Regions from separate parts of the Bradyrhizobium sp. Unk1 genome, predicted to be linked through region 1. Evidence: riboswitches for the same ligand, from Rfam matches in the RefSeq annotation. Region 1 holds a riboswitch; each other region holds the start of a gene.
What was found. A riboswitch is a leader RNA that binds a small molecule or an ion and turns the genes downstream of it on or off. The one in region 1 is predicted to bind cobalamin.
Positions count from the first base shown of each region.

Region 2: linked by a shared signal. The riboswitch ahead of AC5ZFO_RS01190 (DUF1636 family protein) and the one ahead of AC5ZFO_RS43735 (TonB-dependent receptor) in region 1 are both predicted to bind cobalamin.
Region 3: linked by a shared signal. The riboswitch ahead of AC5ZFO_RS11960 (TonB-dependent receptor plug domain-containing protein) and the one ahead of AC5ZFO_RS43735 (TonB-dependent receptor) in region 1 are both predicted to bind cobalamin.
Region 4: linked by a shared signal. The riboswitch ahead of metE (5-methyltetrahydropteroyltriglutamate--homocysteine S-methyltransferase) and the one ahead of AC5ZFO_RS43735 (TonB-dependent receptor) in region 1 are both predicted to bind cobalamin.

Region 1 covers NZ_JCAMOP010000065.1:9,392-12,594, reverse strand. Annotated here, with positions in the region: gene AC5ZFO_RS43735 (TonB-dependent receptor) at 1-1,229, opposite strand, end outside; cobalamin riboswitch at 1,394-1,601, opposite strand; gene AC5ZFO_RS43730 (hypothetical protein) at 1,832-2,197, shown strand; gene AC5ZFO_RS43725 (FixH family protein) at 2,300-2,692, shown strand; gene AC5ZFO_RS43720 (efflux RND transporter periplasmic adaptor subunit) at 2,777-3,203, shown strand, end outside.
Region 2 covers NZ_JCAMOP010000001.1:277,154-280,356, reverse strand. Annotated here, with positions in the region: gene AC5ZFO_RS01200 (cobyric acid synthase) at 1-494, opposite strand, end outside; gene cobO (cob(I)yrinic acid a,c-diamide adenosyltransferase) at 500-1,135, opposite strand; cobalamin riboswitch at 1,176-1,397, shown strand; gene AC5ZFO_RS01190 (DUF1636 family protein) at 1,494-1,868, shown strand; gene cobW (cobalamin biosynthesis protein CobW) at 1,865-2,914, shown strand; gene cobN (cobaltochelatase subunit CobN) at 2,914-3,203, shown strand, end outside.
Region 3 covers NZ_JCAMOP010000007.1:283,703-286,905, forward strand. Annotated here, with positions in the region: gene AC5ZFO_RS11935 (adenylate/guanylate cyclase domain-containing protein) at 1-53, shown strand, start outside; gene AC5ZFO_RS11940 (hypothetical protein) at 120-356, shown strand; gene AC5ZFO_RS11945 (hypothetical protein) at 509-721, shown strand; gene AC5ZFO_RS11950 (hypothetical protein) at 826-1,083, shown strand; gene AC5ZFO_RS11955 (hypothetical protein) at 1,212-1,433, shown strand; cobalamin riboswitch at 1,509-1,722, shown strand; gene AC5ZFO_RS11960 (TonB-dependent receptor plug domain-containing protein) at 1,837-3,203, shown strand, end outside.
Region 4 covers NZ_JCAMOP010000046.1:56,476-59,678, reverse strand. Annotated here, with positions in the region: gene AC5ZFO_RS39135 (nodulate formation efficiency C protein) at 1-306, opposite strand, end outside; cobalamin riboswitch at 1,324-1,526, shown strand; gene metE (5-methyltetrahydropteroyltriglutamate--homocysteine S-methyltransferase) at 1,630-3,203, shown strand, end outside.

The sequences.
Region 1 (3,203 bases):
ATGCTCTGCGCGCCTGCGAAATTGCCTACGGTCTGGTCAAACGACGAGATCTCGTTGTTGAACCAGTGCCGGTGGGCGTCATAGCCATAGACCTGGCTTTTCAGCGAGATGTTGTTGGTGATGTCCCATTGAAAGCCGCTGCGCAGCCAGAGCTCGTTGGCGCCGCTGTGATTGTCGAGCACATTGTAGTTCGTGGTCAGCGTGCGCGCGTCGATGGTGACCGGGACCGGCGTGCCGCCGCCGAGGTAATAGTTGCTCCAGAGGCCGGACACGATGCCGTACGTCGGCACGATGCCCGGCGCGTTCGCCGGCACGAGCGGCGTTCCCCAGTAGAAGCGGTCGTTGTCCTGCCTGTATTCGGTCGCGCCCCAGATCTTCAGGTTCTCGTTGACGCGATAGTTCAGCTGGCCCGATACGTTGCTGAGCTTCGAATAGGTGTCGTCGATAAAGCCCTTGTTGTTGAAATGGCTGATGTCGAAGCGGTAGTCGAGGCCGTTGATCAGCGTGCTGCCGCCCGATCCGTAACCGGCGCGATAGCCGTTGAAGGAATCGTAGGAGGTGAAGGCGTCGTTGACGATTGGTCCGGTGTGCGGCGCCTTGTTCACGTAGTTGATGGCGCCGCCGGTCGCACCGAGGCCCGCCACCAGCGAGTCCGGTCCCTTGATGATCTCGACCTGCTGGAGGCCAGCCACGTCCATGGGACGGCCGGTCATGGTCGACGGCCCGATCGGGATGCCGTTGTAGAGCGTGGAGATCTGGTCGCCGGAAAAGCCACGCATCGAGAAGATGGCGGGCGCGCCGGGCGCATCGCCGCCGGTGACGCCGACTGCAGCCTTGGCGATGTCGGTCGTGGTCCGGATGCCCAGGTCCTGCATCGTCTGATGACTGATGACCTCGACGGTCGCCGGCATCTCGCGCGCCGTGATCCCGAGCCGGGAGCCGACGTCGGTGACGGCGGCCGTGTTCAGCGGCGTCTGCACCGGGCCGCTCGGAGCTTGCGTGGCCGGAACGGCGACAGCAGGGGCGCCACGATTGCGTCCCGCGGCGCGCCGGGCCGCGCGCTGCTTCTGAGTGCCGGGGCTGACGGCAGGAGCCTGTCGCGGCGCAGGCGGCGACACGATCACCGGGCCGACCTCCCTGGAGCGGTTGTCCTCCGCCGCGCTTTGCGCGAGCGCCGCGGACGATAAGGACACCGACGCGAGCAGAGTAATCAGGAAAGCATGCGACAACGCTGGCCTCGCGCCAGCACGGAAATGAAGATCTTGCACGACAACGCTCTGCGGCGACGCAAACAAACCGTCACCGCGGTTGCCTTAGTCATCCACCTTCGCCCCAGGCGGCGGATGCACCGGCTACTTGTCCGACATCAGGGCACCCCGCCCAATGCGTTCGCGCGTGACCATGGCTGGCAGCAGGTTTCCTGGCTCGCGGGTCATCGCCTTCGACCGCCTTCCCAGAGGCCCAAACGGGGCTCCAGTGGTTCGTTTGGTCGTCGACTATCCGCCTACAGTTGCGGGGGCAGCCGCGGAATTGCCCACTGAGGTGGACGCACCGCATTCCCTTGAAGAGTCCTTGCGGACACTACCGATCACGAAACTGGCATCCGGGGGTGAGCGCGTCAACATCCGCGCGGGCTGTTGGACGGGCCGGTTGGTCGATGGTGGCCTTGTGTTGCTGTTTTGCACGATAGTCCGAAGGACCGCGTCGAAACGTCCAACCGGCCTCCGGACGAGCCTGGGTAACGTACCCTTGACCACGATCAATGACTGCCTTTGGTGTCCGAATATGCTACTGAGGCCGTGTTCCGGCCCGACAAGGCAAGTCGATATTGATGCAGTTCGTCCGTACCATCCTGGCAGTCGCCATCGCCATATCTCTGGCGATGCTGCCGGTCGGCGCGTCCGCGGCGAACCTCGCAATGTCGTCGGACGGCATGCAGACGGCCATGCACATGAGCGGCGACGCCGACATGTCGATGGACGAGTGTTGTCCCGACATGAAGGGAACGGGCTCCCATAGCGACGGCTACAAGTGCGGGATGGGTTTCTGCTGCGTTGGCGGGATCATCGCGCTCGGTGATGTCCGGCCCGTGGCGTTCGAACGTCTCGCCGTCATGGCCAGCACGATGGTTATTCCCCCGGATCAGGTCGTTTCCTTCCGCGGCGGCAGTCCTCCTTTCCGACCTCCTCGAATCTGATCTCGCAAAGCCCGAGACGCGAGCGGCATGCCTGCTCGCGACGACGACTGACGTGCGCGCTTCACGCGCCACGGCGAAAGATCAATTCATGAGGACAGGACAATGCTTTCCAAAATCAGCACCGCGGCTCTCGCCGCCACCCTTTCGCTTGCCGCTTCCACCGCGATGGCGGGCGCGGGCGACTACGCCTTCGAGCCCGTCACTCCGCAGATGAAGAAGGGCGAAGACGTCACGCTCGCCGTTCGCCTGACGAACAAGCAGACCGGCAAGCCGATACCGGATGCGGTCATCTTCAAGACCCGCCTCGACATGGCCCCGGACGGGATGGCCGAGATGGAATCGGCGGTCGCGCCGCTGCCGTCCAGGGAGCCGGGTGTGTACGCCTTCAAGACGGACCTGCCGATGGCCGGCCGCTACCAGATGACGCTGTCCGTGAAGGTGCAGGGCGAACCGGAGACCGTCACCGGCAAGGTGATCGTCACGGCGATCAAGTGAGCGTTCGGGCGCTGCCCGGCGGCGCCCGACATTCCCCTTTTTCCTTCACACGGACGCGCGCTCCCGGGCGCGCGGATACACGACATGAAAACGCTGCGTCTCCTGACGGCTCTTGCGCTGGGCGGTGGCCTGGTCCTGGCCGGTTACTACTGGCATTCGAACGGTGCGGGCTGGCTCGCCGAGGCCGACATGACGTCGGCTGCGGCTGCCGCGGAGCGAACGCCGCTCTACTACCGCGATCCAAGTGGTGCACCGCTCTGGTCTGCGGGTCCGAAGAAGGACGACCGCGCGCGGGACTATCTGCCGGTCTACGACGACGATGGAGCGGCCGTCGCGCCGGCGCTGCCGAAGGCGCAGGCGGCTTCGCCGCGAAAAATCCTTTACTACCGCAATCCCATGGGGCTGCCCGATACGTCGACCGTCCCAAAGAAGGATCCGATGGGGATGGACTATGTCGCCGTTTACGAAGGCGACGACACCGACGACGGCACCGTGAAGCTGTCGCCCGGCA
Region 2 (3,203 bases), on a different contig from region 1:
TCGCCGACCAGCACGACCGGCACGTCGGCCTTGCGCGCAAAGCCCATATTGGCGATGTCGGCCTTGCGCAGGTTCACTTCGGCCGGGCTGCCGGCGCCTTCCACCAGCACCAGATCAGAGCGTGCCTTCAGCCGCTCGAAACTCTCCAGCACCGCGCCCATCAGCGAGGGCTTCATCGCCCCATATTCACGCGCCCGCGCGGTCGCGATGCGCTTTCCCTGGACGATGATTTGTGCGCCGACGTCGGTCTCCGGCTTCAGCAGCACCGGGTTCATGTCGGTGTGCGGCTCGACGCCGGCGGCCAGCGCCTGAAGCGCCTGCGCGCGACCGATCTCGCCGCCGTCGACAGTGACGGCCGCGTTGTTCGACATGTTCTGCGGCTTGAAGGGCAGCACGCGCAGGCCGCGCCGCGTGAAGGCGCGGGCGAGGCCGGCGACGATGAGCGATTTGCCCACGTCCGAGCCGGCCCCCTGGATCATCAATGCGCGCGCCATCGAATTCAGAACTCGACGCCGGCCTGGGCCTTGATGCCGGAGCGGAAGGGGTGCTTGACCAGCGTCATCTCGGTGACGAGATCGGCGATCTCGATCAGCTCGTCCTTGGCGTTGCGCCCGGTGAGCACGACATGCGTCATCGGCGGCTTCTGCGTTTTCAGGAACTCGACGACCTCGGCGATGTCGAGATAGTCGTAGCGCAGCGCGATGTTGATCTCGTCGAGCACGACCATGCGCAGATTGGAATCTGATATCAGCTCCTTGGCCTTCGCCCAGCCGGCCTGCGCTGCGGCGATGTCGCGGGCGCGGTCCTGCGTCTCCCAGGTGAAACCTTCGCCCATCGCATGGAACTGGCAGAGCTCGCCGAAATGGCCGGTGAGCAGGCGCCGCTCGCCGGTGTCCCAGGCGCCCTTGATGAACTGCACGACCGCGCAGGGGAAGCCATGGGCGACACAGCGGACGATCATGCCGAAGGCGGAGGAGGACTTGCCCTTGCCGGCGCCGGTGTGGACGATGATGAGGCCCTTCTCGCCGCTCTTGGTCGCCATGATCTTGTCGCGGGCGACCTTGATTTTCGCCATTTTCGCGGCGTGGCGGGCGTCGGTTTCCTCGGCCGTTTGGGTATCCGGTTCAGGCGTCATCGGACCTGGTCCTTCGGCTTGACAAGAGGCGGCCGGGGGCAAATGGTGGCCCGGCGTTGGTTCCTGTCCTATGACAGGCGAAGAGGGAATGCGATAGGGTCCGAATCGACAAGATTCGGGTCCAAACTGCAGCCGCCCCCGCGACCGTGACCGGAGAGATGCCCGAAGCCACTGATCCCCCAGGGGATCGGGAAGGCGGGGATCGAAGGGCCAAAAGCCCTGCTCCGCAAGCCGGGAGACCTGCCAGCGCGGACGAGTTTTGGACCGGCGGACGGGGTGTTCCGCGACGGGGAAACGGACCTTCGGGGGAATGGTCCGTGTGCCTCTTCGCCTCCCGCTGTTTATCCTGGAAGAGGCGATGACCGTCACACTTCACGTCTGTATTACCTGCCGTGCCGGCCAGACGCTCGACGAGGGTGAGACGACGCCCGGCAAGCGCCTGCATGGTGCGATCCTCGACGCCGGCGTGCCCGAGGGCGTCAATGTGGTTCCCGTCGAATGCCTGTCGGCATGCAGCCAGGGCTGCTCGGTTGCGCTCAGCGCGCCCGGCCGCTGGTCCTATGTCTATGGCCGTCTGTCAGAGGCCCATGCGAGCGACGTGGTCGCGGGTGCTGCGGCCTATGCCGCCGCGCCCGATGGCCTCGTGCCCTGGCGCAGCCGTCCCGAAATCTTCCGCAAGCAGTCGCTTGCCCGCATTCCCCCCATTGCCGTGTTGCCGGAGGCCGCCGAATGAACTCGCTCGCAAAAGTCCCTGTGACGGTGGTCACGGGTTTTCTCGGCTCCGGCAAGACCACGCTGATCCAGCATCTGCTCGCAAACCCTGACGGCAAGAAGCTCGCCGTGCTCGTCAACGAGTTCGGCAGCGAAGGTGTCGACGGCGAGATCCTGAAATCCTGCGCCGATGCGAATTGCCCGGAGGAGAACATCGTCGAGCTCGCCAATGGCTGCATCTGCTGCACCGTTGCGGACGATTTCATTCCAACCATGGAAAAGCTCCTGGCGCGGCCGGTGCGGCCCGATCACATCCTGATCGAGACCTCGGGGCTTGCGTTGCCGAAGCCACTCCTGAAGGCGTTCGACTGGCCGGAGATCCGTTCGCGCATCACGGTCGACGGCGTGATCGCGCTGGCCGATGCCGAGGCTGTTGCCGCCGGCCGTTTTGCGCCGGACCCGGCTGCGGTGGAGGCGCAGCGCGCCGCGGATGAAAATCTCGATCACGAGACGCCGCTGTCGGAAGTGTTCGAGGACCAGATCGCCTGCGCCGACATCGTGCTGCTGACCAAGGCCGATCTTGCGGGCGCGGCAGGGATCGAAGCCGCCAAGGCCGCCATCACCGCCGAGATGCCGCGCCGGGTGCCGATGCTATCCGTCACCGATGGCGCGATCGATGCGCGTGTCATCCTCGGCCTCGGCGCTGCCGCAGAGAACGATCTCGCCGCGCGCCCCTCGCATCACGACGGCGAGGAGGATCACGAGCACGACGATTTCGCCTCCGTCGTGATCGATCTTCCGGAGGTCAGCGACATCGACGCACTGGTCGCGTCGGTGCAGCGTCTTTCGCGCGAGCAGAACGTGCTGCGCGTCAAGGGCTATATCGCGGTTGCGGGCAAGCCGATGCGCCTGTTGCTGCAAGCGGTCGGCGAACGCGTGCGCCACCAGTTCGACAAGCCCTGGGGCGCAGGTCACAGGCAGTCAAAGCTCGTCGTGATCGGCGAGCACGGCGATATCGACGAGGCCGCGATCAAGGCAGGACTTGGTCTCTTGGGATCTGGTATCTGATGCACGTCGTCTTCCGCGAGAGCCGCGGTCTCGAGGAGACCGCGACGCCAAGGGACATCGGCCAGGACCCGGCCGATCTCGTGGTGCTCTCGTATTCGGATTCCGACCTTGCCGCGTTCGCGGCCGGCTGGCTGCGCGGCCGCAACAGCCTGCCGTCGCTGCGGCTCGCCAATCTCGCAGAGCTGCGTCATCCGTTGTCGGTCGACACCTATATCGAGCGCACGCTGTCGCAGGCACGCGGCATCCTGGTGCGCCTGATCGGCGGTGAATCCTATTGGCAGTACGGGCT
Region 3 (3,203 bases), on a different contig from region 1:
CCAATCCGCCGGACGCCAATTGGGACGGCGCCTGGCGGCTGGAGCAGAAATAGCCGTCGTTGCCGGGCCGGCACCGGCCTCGCCGGAAAAAACGCTTCTACTCGATAACGATGTTCGCCGTGACCTATTTCTCAGGCTTAGGTTTGTCGTCCCTTGAGGCGTTTGACGGGGACACGCCGATGACAGAACTTCATGACAGGCTGGAACGGTTCGAGACGCTCACCGCCGAATGCGAGCTGATTGCCAAGCTCGCCACCGACAGCACCAAGCGCGAGTTCTATCTGAGACTCTCGGAGCAGTATCGTCAGCTGGCGGTGGATATGCGGAAGGTGATCGCGACCAAGGCTGCGGCCTGACGCCTGCTGCAATCCGTTCTTAATGTTTGGCGGGCATCCTTCGGGATGCGAGCGTCACGATCCATGATTGCTCGCGGTGGGAATGTCGAGATCCGTTGCGGTGCGGCGCATCTCGCTGACGTCGCTTTGCCGCTCCTTACCAGGGCAATCCCATGCGCCTTGTCGCAGTCCTCATCTTCGCGCTCATGACGGCCGCCTGCAACCAGGAGCAGGACATCACCGGCTCGACCCCGGTCTGCGCGATGCGGAGCTACAGCTCCTACAATCCCCGCGACATGAACCAATGCGTCGCCGCCTGCAAGGCGTGCGACCACGGCAACACCGTTACCTGCTCCACGTCATGCACCCTCAAGGGCGCCCACTGAGCGGCGACGCTGCCTGGAGCTGACGGGCTGACGGTGCTCGGGCACCGGAACGATTCACATGGGTTAGTCATTGAAGCGGCAGGCAGGACGCGGAGTCCTATGGAATGGGTATGCTCGATCCCGGTCGGTTCCTGGTGTCGTGCTCGCATTGCGATGCATGGCCGATGGCGGCCAACGTCAAACGTTCGAGCTGGTCGGCGTCGCCGCATGAGGTCCGCTTCGTATGCTCGCGCTGCCGCCGCGAGGAGACCGCCATCATCTCGGCCTCCGGTGAGCTGACCCCGATCCGGCGGAGCGATGCTCCGCTGCGCGACGTCACCGCGGCCTGGGCTCAGGCCCAGCGGCCAAGAGGTCGGGCGTAGCCCGCCCGTCACAAGACCAAGAGGGCGGGCCTAGTCAGCTCTGCGCAACGCCCTGCGCGGTCTGGTTTTGGAACCCGGCCTACGCCCACGCGTTTCCGCTCCGACATCAACGCATCGAGGCCCTGCGAATGATCAGCGAGCATTTCGACACCCGCACCCGGATCAACATGAAGCTGGCGCTGGATCGGGTCTGCCGCAATCGCCCGGTCGGCGAGGACCATTGCTTTCGCAGGTCCGTTGCCGAGAACATCATCCGCTGCGCGCTCACGGGCCGCACCGGCATCGGCCAACTCGTCGATGCCGGCGAGCGGGCGATGATCAGGACGCGTTCGGAGCGGGAGCCGGCCTGATTGCGCCAGCTCAATCTCCGGTGCGGCGCGCTGACCGTGATGCAACCGTCCGATTGACTCTCCGCGTGCCCGCCCCGTAGATTGGCCGGTGACGGTTCTCCTCACGGAGATCAAAAGGGAACGTGGTGCGAGGTTTTCCCGATACCGGGATATTCTCAACGCCACGGCTGCCCCCGCAACTGTAAGCGGTGAATCTTTCGTCATGTGCCACTGGGAATCTCGGTCCTGGGAAGGCGACGTAAGGTAACGACCCGCGAGCCAGGAGACCTGCCGTCAGCCGTGGTCACACGCGAAGATGTCGGTCGGGGAGTACAGACATTAGCTTCACCGGAGCAATCGATCGCTCCGCCGTGAAACCTCGTTCGCTGTGACGTGCCACTGACGTCATACCGAGGTTACAAGAGTGTCCCGTATTGTCTTTGCCGCCAGGCGCTTCTGCGCCGGCCTTGTCGCGTTCGTTTCCCTGTATTCGCTCGATCTGTCCATTGCCCAGGCCCAGCAATCGGCATCGCCCGATCTGCTGCCGCCGGTCGAGGTTGCGCCGACCGAACGTGCGACGAAGCCGCAAGTCGCGCGGCGTGCGCCCGACCAGCCCGAGCAGCGGCGCGTGGCTCGCATGCCGAAACCCGAGCTGTTGCCGGCGTCGCCCCCTGTTGCCGGCGTATCCGCCGCCAACCTGTTTCCGACGGTCGTCGTCAGTCCGACGGGCGTTGTCACGCCGACCAATCTGGTTGCGAGCTCGGTGACCGTTCTGACCGCCAGAGACATCGAGCGCGATCAGCGCCGGACCGCATCCGATGCGCTGAGCGCGGTTCCCGGCCTCAACCTCGTGCAGACCGGCGGTCCCGGCGGACAGACGTCGATCTTCATGCGCGGAACGAATTCCAACCATACCAAGGTCCTGATCGACGGCATCGACGTCAGCGATCCCGGCAACCCGAACCGTTCGTTCGATTTCGGCCAGTTGCTCACCTCCGACATTCAGCAGATCGAGGTTTTGCGCGGCCCGCAGAGCGGTCTCTACGGCGCAGATGCGCTGGGTGGCGTGATCTCCGTCGTAACGAAGAAGGGTGACGGTCCCGCTCGCGCGACCGGCTCGGTCGAGGGAGGCTCGTTCGGAACGTTCAATCAAACCGCAGGCCTGAGCGGTTCACAGGACCACTTCAACTATGCCTTCAACGTCGCGCATTTCCGCGCGAACGACGTGCCGGTGACGCCGGTCGAATTGCTGCCGCCGGGGCAGAAGGCGATCGGCAACTATTACGACAACATGACCTATTCGACGAAGCTTGGCGCCGAACTGACCGAAAACCTGACGCTCAACGGCGTCGCGCGTTACACTGACGCCACCCTGCGCTTTACCGGAGACACCTTCGATCCCGTCGCATTCGCGAGCTTTCCCGCGGCCGCGCAAAGCACGCAGACGGTGCACCAGCTCTTCACGCGCGGGGAGGCGGTTTGGTCCGCTCTCGACGACCGGATGAAAAGCTATTTCGGCGTCAACTACACCAACCACTGGAACCACAACGTCTCGCCCGGCGACGTGATGCCCACGATCACGACCGGCGATCGCGTCAAGTATGATTGGCACACCACGACCCAGCTCGCGCCCAACAACAATGTCATCATTGGTGCGGAGCATGAGACCGAAACACTGCAAACGGCGACGGTCTCGGCGCAAAACGTCAACAAGGCCGGATATATGGAGCTGCAGTCCCAGTTCCGGGATCGCGTCTTCTTCACGGCCAACGTCCGGCAGGACGACAACGA
Region 4 (3,203 bases), on a different contig from region 1:
GGTGATAACGTACTGTTCGTCTGATGTATCATTCCGGTGCCTGGTCCACGAAACGAAAACATAGTCGTTTTGGTCAAGTTCAGCGACGCCCCACATTCGAGGGACAAACTGTGCCACCTTCGAGACGTTGGAGATAATTTGTTCTATTGTCTCGCCGTCTTGCGCTCGCCACGTTGACTTGAATCTTTCGATAAGGGGGCTCTCGTTGGCGCGAACACTGTTGCTCGTCGGAGCCAGCCCGGCCAGGCAGATCAGGGATTGACCGAGACAAAACCATAACGCGCGTCTTCCAAACATTTTCCTCATAACTGTCGGCCTATCTGGTTTCATCCACACGTCATTCCAAAGCGGGCAACCTTCAACCTGTTATGCGCGAGCGCAAGAAGTTAGCGGCGACGCAACGGGGAGACCGATGGTGTCCCGTGCGAGCAGGCGCTCCCCTCAATGTCACGCGCCGCTAACTTCGCTGCCGGCGACAGCCTCAATTTGCTGTGCTGGACATGCCCAGCAGGAGGAGACTGGGCATGCCGAAGACTTGCATTCTTCGTGCCAGGTAATAGACGGCAATTCGAACCGCTTTTGTGTCCTCTTTGTCGACTTTCCGACTGGCCCACGTCTGGATGTTTCCGTTCAGCGCTATCCAGCGCGGCTTATGCATCCTCGTCACGCACCGGATATTCGACGGCGCAGCGGAACGCCTCAGTGCCAAGTTTCTGATGAGAATTGGGAGCACGTTTGCCGCCATTGAACCGTTTGATTCGGTATCGTTGCCAGAATGTGCCTTTCGATCTCTGCCATGCGTTTGGGCATTTGCGGCCAATGGGCCATGGTGCGTTTGGCGCTCCTTTCGACATGCGGCGCTCCGGAAGTCGAGAACAGCCTCAGTCAGGTTCGCTTTGCACTCGATGGCCAACGAGGCGAAGCCGATCTTCACCGCCGAGCATTTGGAGTCTGGCTGGACCGCAAATCAACGTGCTGGCCGGGTATTGTTACTGGCTTTGCCAGCTTGGGCCTACCAACACGGATCCTGTGGGCCGAGAAGGTGGCTGGATGGTGGACGTGCTCAAGCAACCGCGGGGAAGCCGGGACTCGCAACAGATGCGTTCTGCTCGAGGCAGCAGTCCCGACCGCGCAAGCCGCATTTGTCCCTTCCACCGATCTGGCATGCGGCCCGCGGGCAGCTGCGATGGTCATTCCGTATCGCTGATTGGAGAGCGCTTCTACATCATCTCAACGATAGAGATGCACGGTCATTCGCGTAGCAGATGTCGCAGCATCAGCTTGAGACATAATCTGAGAGGTTGACGGAAGACTTCTCTTGCCGATAATCCAAGTCGTCGAGGTTCTCCGGTTTCCATTTGATCCGGAGCTAAGAGGGAAGCCGGTGACTATGCCGGCGCTGCCCCCGCAACTGTGAGCGGCAAGCCGCTGTCCAACGATGTCACTGAAGCCTGCGCGGCTTCGGGAAGGCCGGACAGAAGCGATGACCCGCGAGCCAGGAGACCTGCCCCGACAATATATTCGTCCACGGGCGGGGTGTCCCGGTGGTGCGCCAAGCAGCCGTCGCACCGCGCGACTTTCCCTGCCTGCGTCCGCCACGGCCTCTGCCCCCAACTTGGGGTTAACGCTATGTCTCTTCTCTCCCTTCCGGTTGCCACGCTAGGAACGCCACGCATCGGTCCAAGGCGCGAGCTCAAACTCGCTCTAGAAAGCTACTGGGCCGGAAAAAGCAGCGAACAGCAGTTGCTCGAGGACGCAGCTGGCCTGCGTGCCGCAAATTGGGCTCGTCAGAAATCTATCGGCGTCACGGTCATTCCATCCAACGATTTCTCGCTGTATGATCAGGTGCTCGACACAAGTGTCATGGTTGGCGCCATCCCGGAGATCTACGCCTCGAAAGGCGAATCCGTTTCGCTCAAGACGTACTTCGCCATGGCCCGCGGATCAGAATGCGACGATCAGGATGCGAGTTGCGGTCACGGACCGCGGGGTTTTGGCGCACCTGCGCAGGAGATGACCAAGTGGTTCGACACCAACTACCATTACATGGTCCCCGAATTTCACAGGGGACAGACTTTCAGGCTATGCTCTCGCAAGCCGATCGAGGAGTATGAGGAAGCCAAGGCCCTTGGCTTTCAGACCCGCCCTGTCCTGATCGGGCCTGTCACATTCCTAAAGCTCGGCAAGAGTCCCGATCCTGCGTTCCAGCCACTCTCACTACTGGATGAACTGATACCGGCCTATATCGAGGTTCTGCAGGAATTGGCCCAACGTGGGGCAAATTGGGTTCAGTTCGACGAGCCCTGCCTGGTTCTTGATCTGGATGAGAGGGCGCGACAATCTTTGCGACATGCCTATGACCGGCTCGAAAAGGAGGGGCCAGCCATCAACATCTTAGTTGCCAGCTATTTCGGCGACCTCGGGGCCAATCTGGACACCGCCTTGAGCCTGCCAGTTGCCGGACTGCACCTCGATCTCGTTCGGGCGCCACAGTTGTTGGACCAGGTCATCGCTGGCGGCCGAAGTGATCTCGTCATGTCGCTCGGTGTCGTCGACGGCCGGAATGTATGGCGGTCGAATTTGTCCTCGCTGCGCCAGCGGCTCGGACCCGCGATTGCGAAGCTCGGCAAGGATCGTGTACAGATTGCCCCATCCTGCTCGCTGCTTCATGTGCCGGTCGATGTTGAACTCGAAACCGGGCTCGCTTCCGACGTCAAGAGCTGGCTTGCTTTCGCAGTCCAGAAGATGCGGGAGCTCGCGATCCTGGCGCGGGCACTCGCAGGCAACCAGAATGTTGCGCTAGCTCTTGCCGAGTCGGAATGTGCCGCGACTATCCGCCGAACTTCGCCGAAAATCCGTGATGCCAATGTCGCTGTCCGGATGAAAGCGATCGATCAGACCACGCGTCGGCGCGCGAGCCCATTTCCCCGCCGTACCGAGATCCAAAGCAATCGTTTCGGACTACCGGCTTTTCCTACCACGACGATCGGATCGTTTCCGCAGACCACAGAGGTCCGGAATGCTCGTGCGGCGCATGCGCGAGGCGCGATAAGTGACGAGCAATACGACAGGTTCCTCAAGGACGAGACTGCGCGCGCCGTACGTTGGCAGGAGGACATCGGTCTCGACGTCCTCGTGCACGGCGAGTTCGAGCGCAATGACATGGTGCAGTACTTCGGCGAGCAGCTCGCCGGCTTCGCATT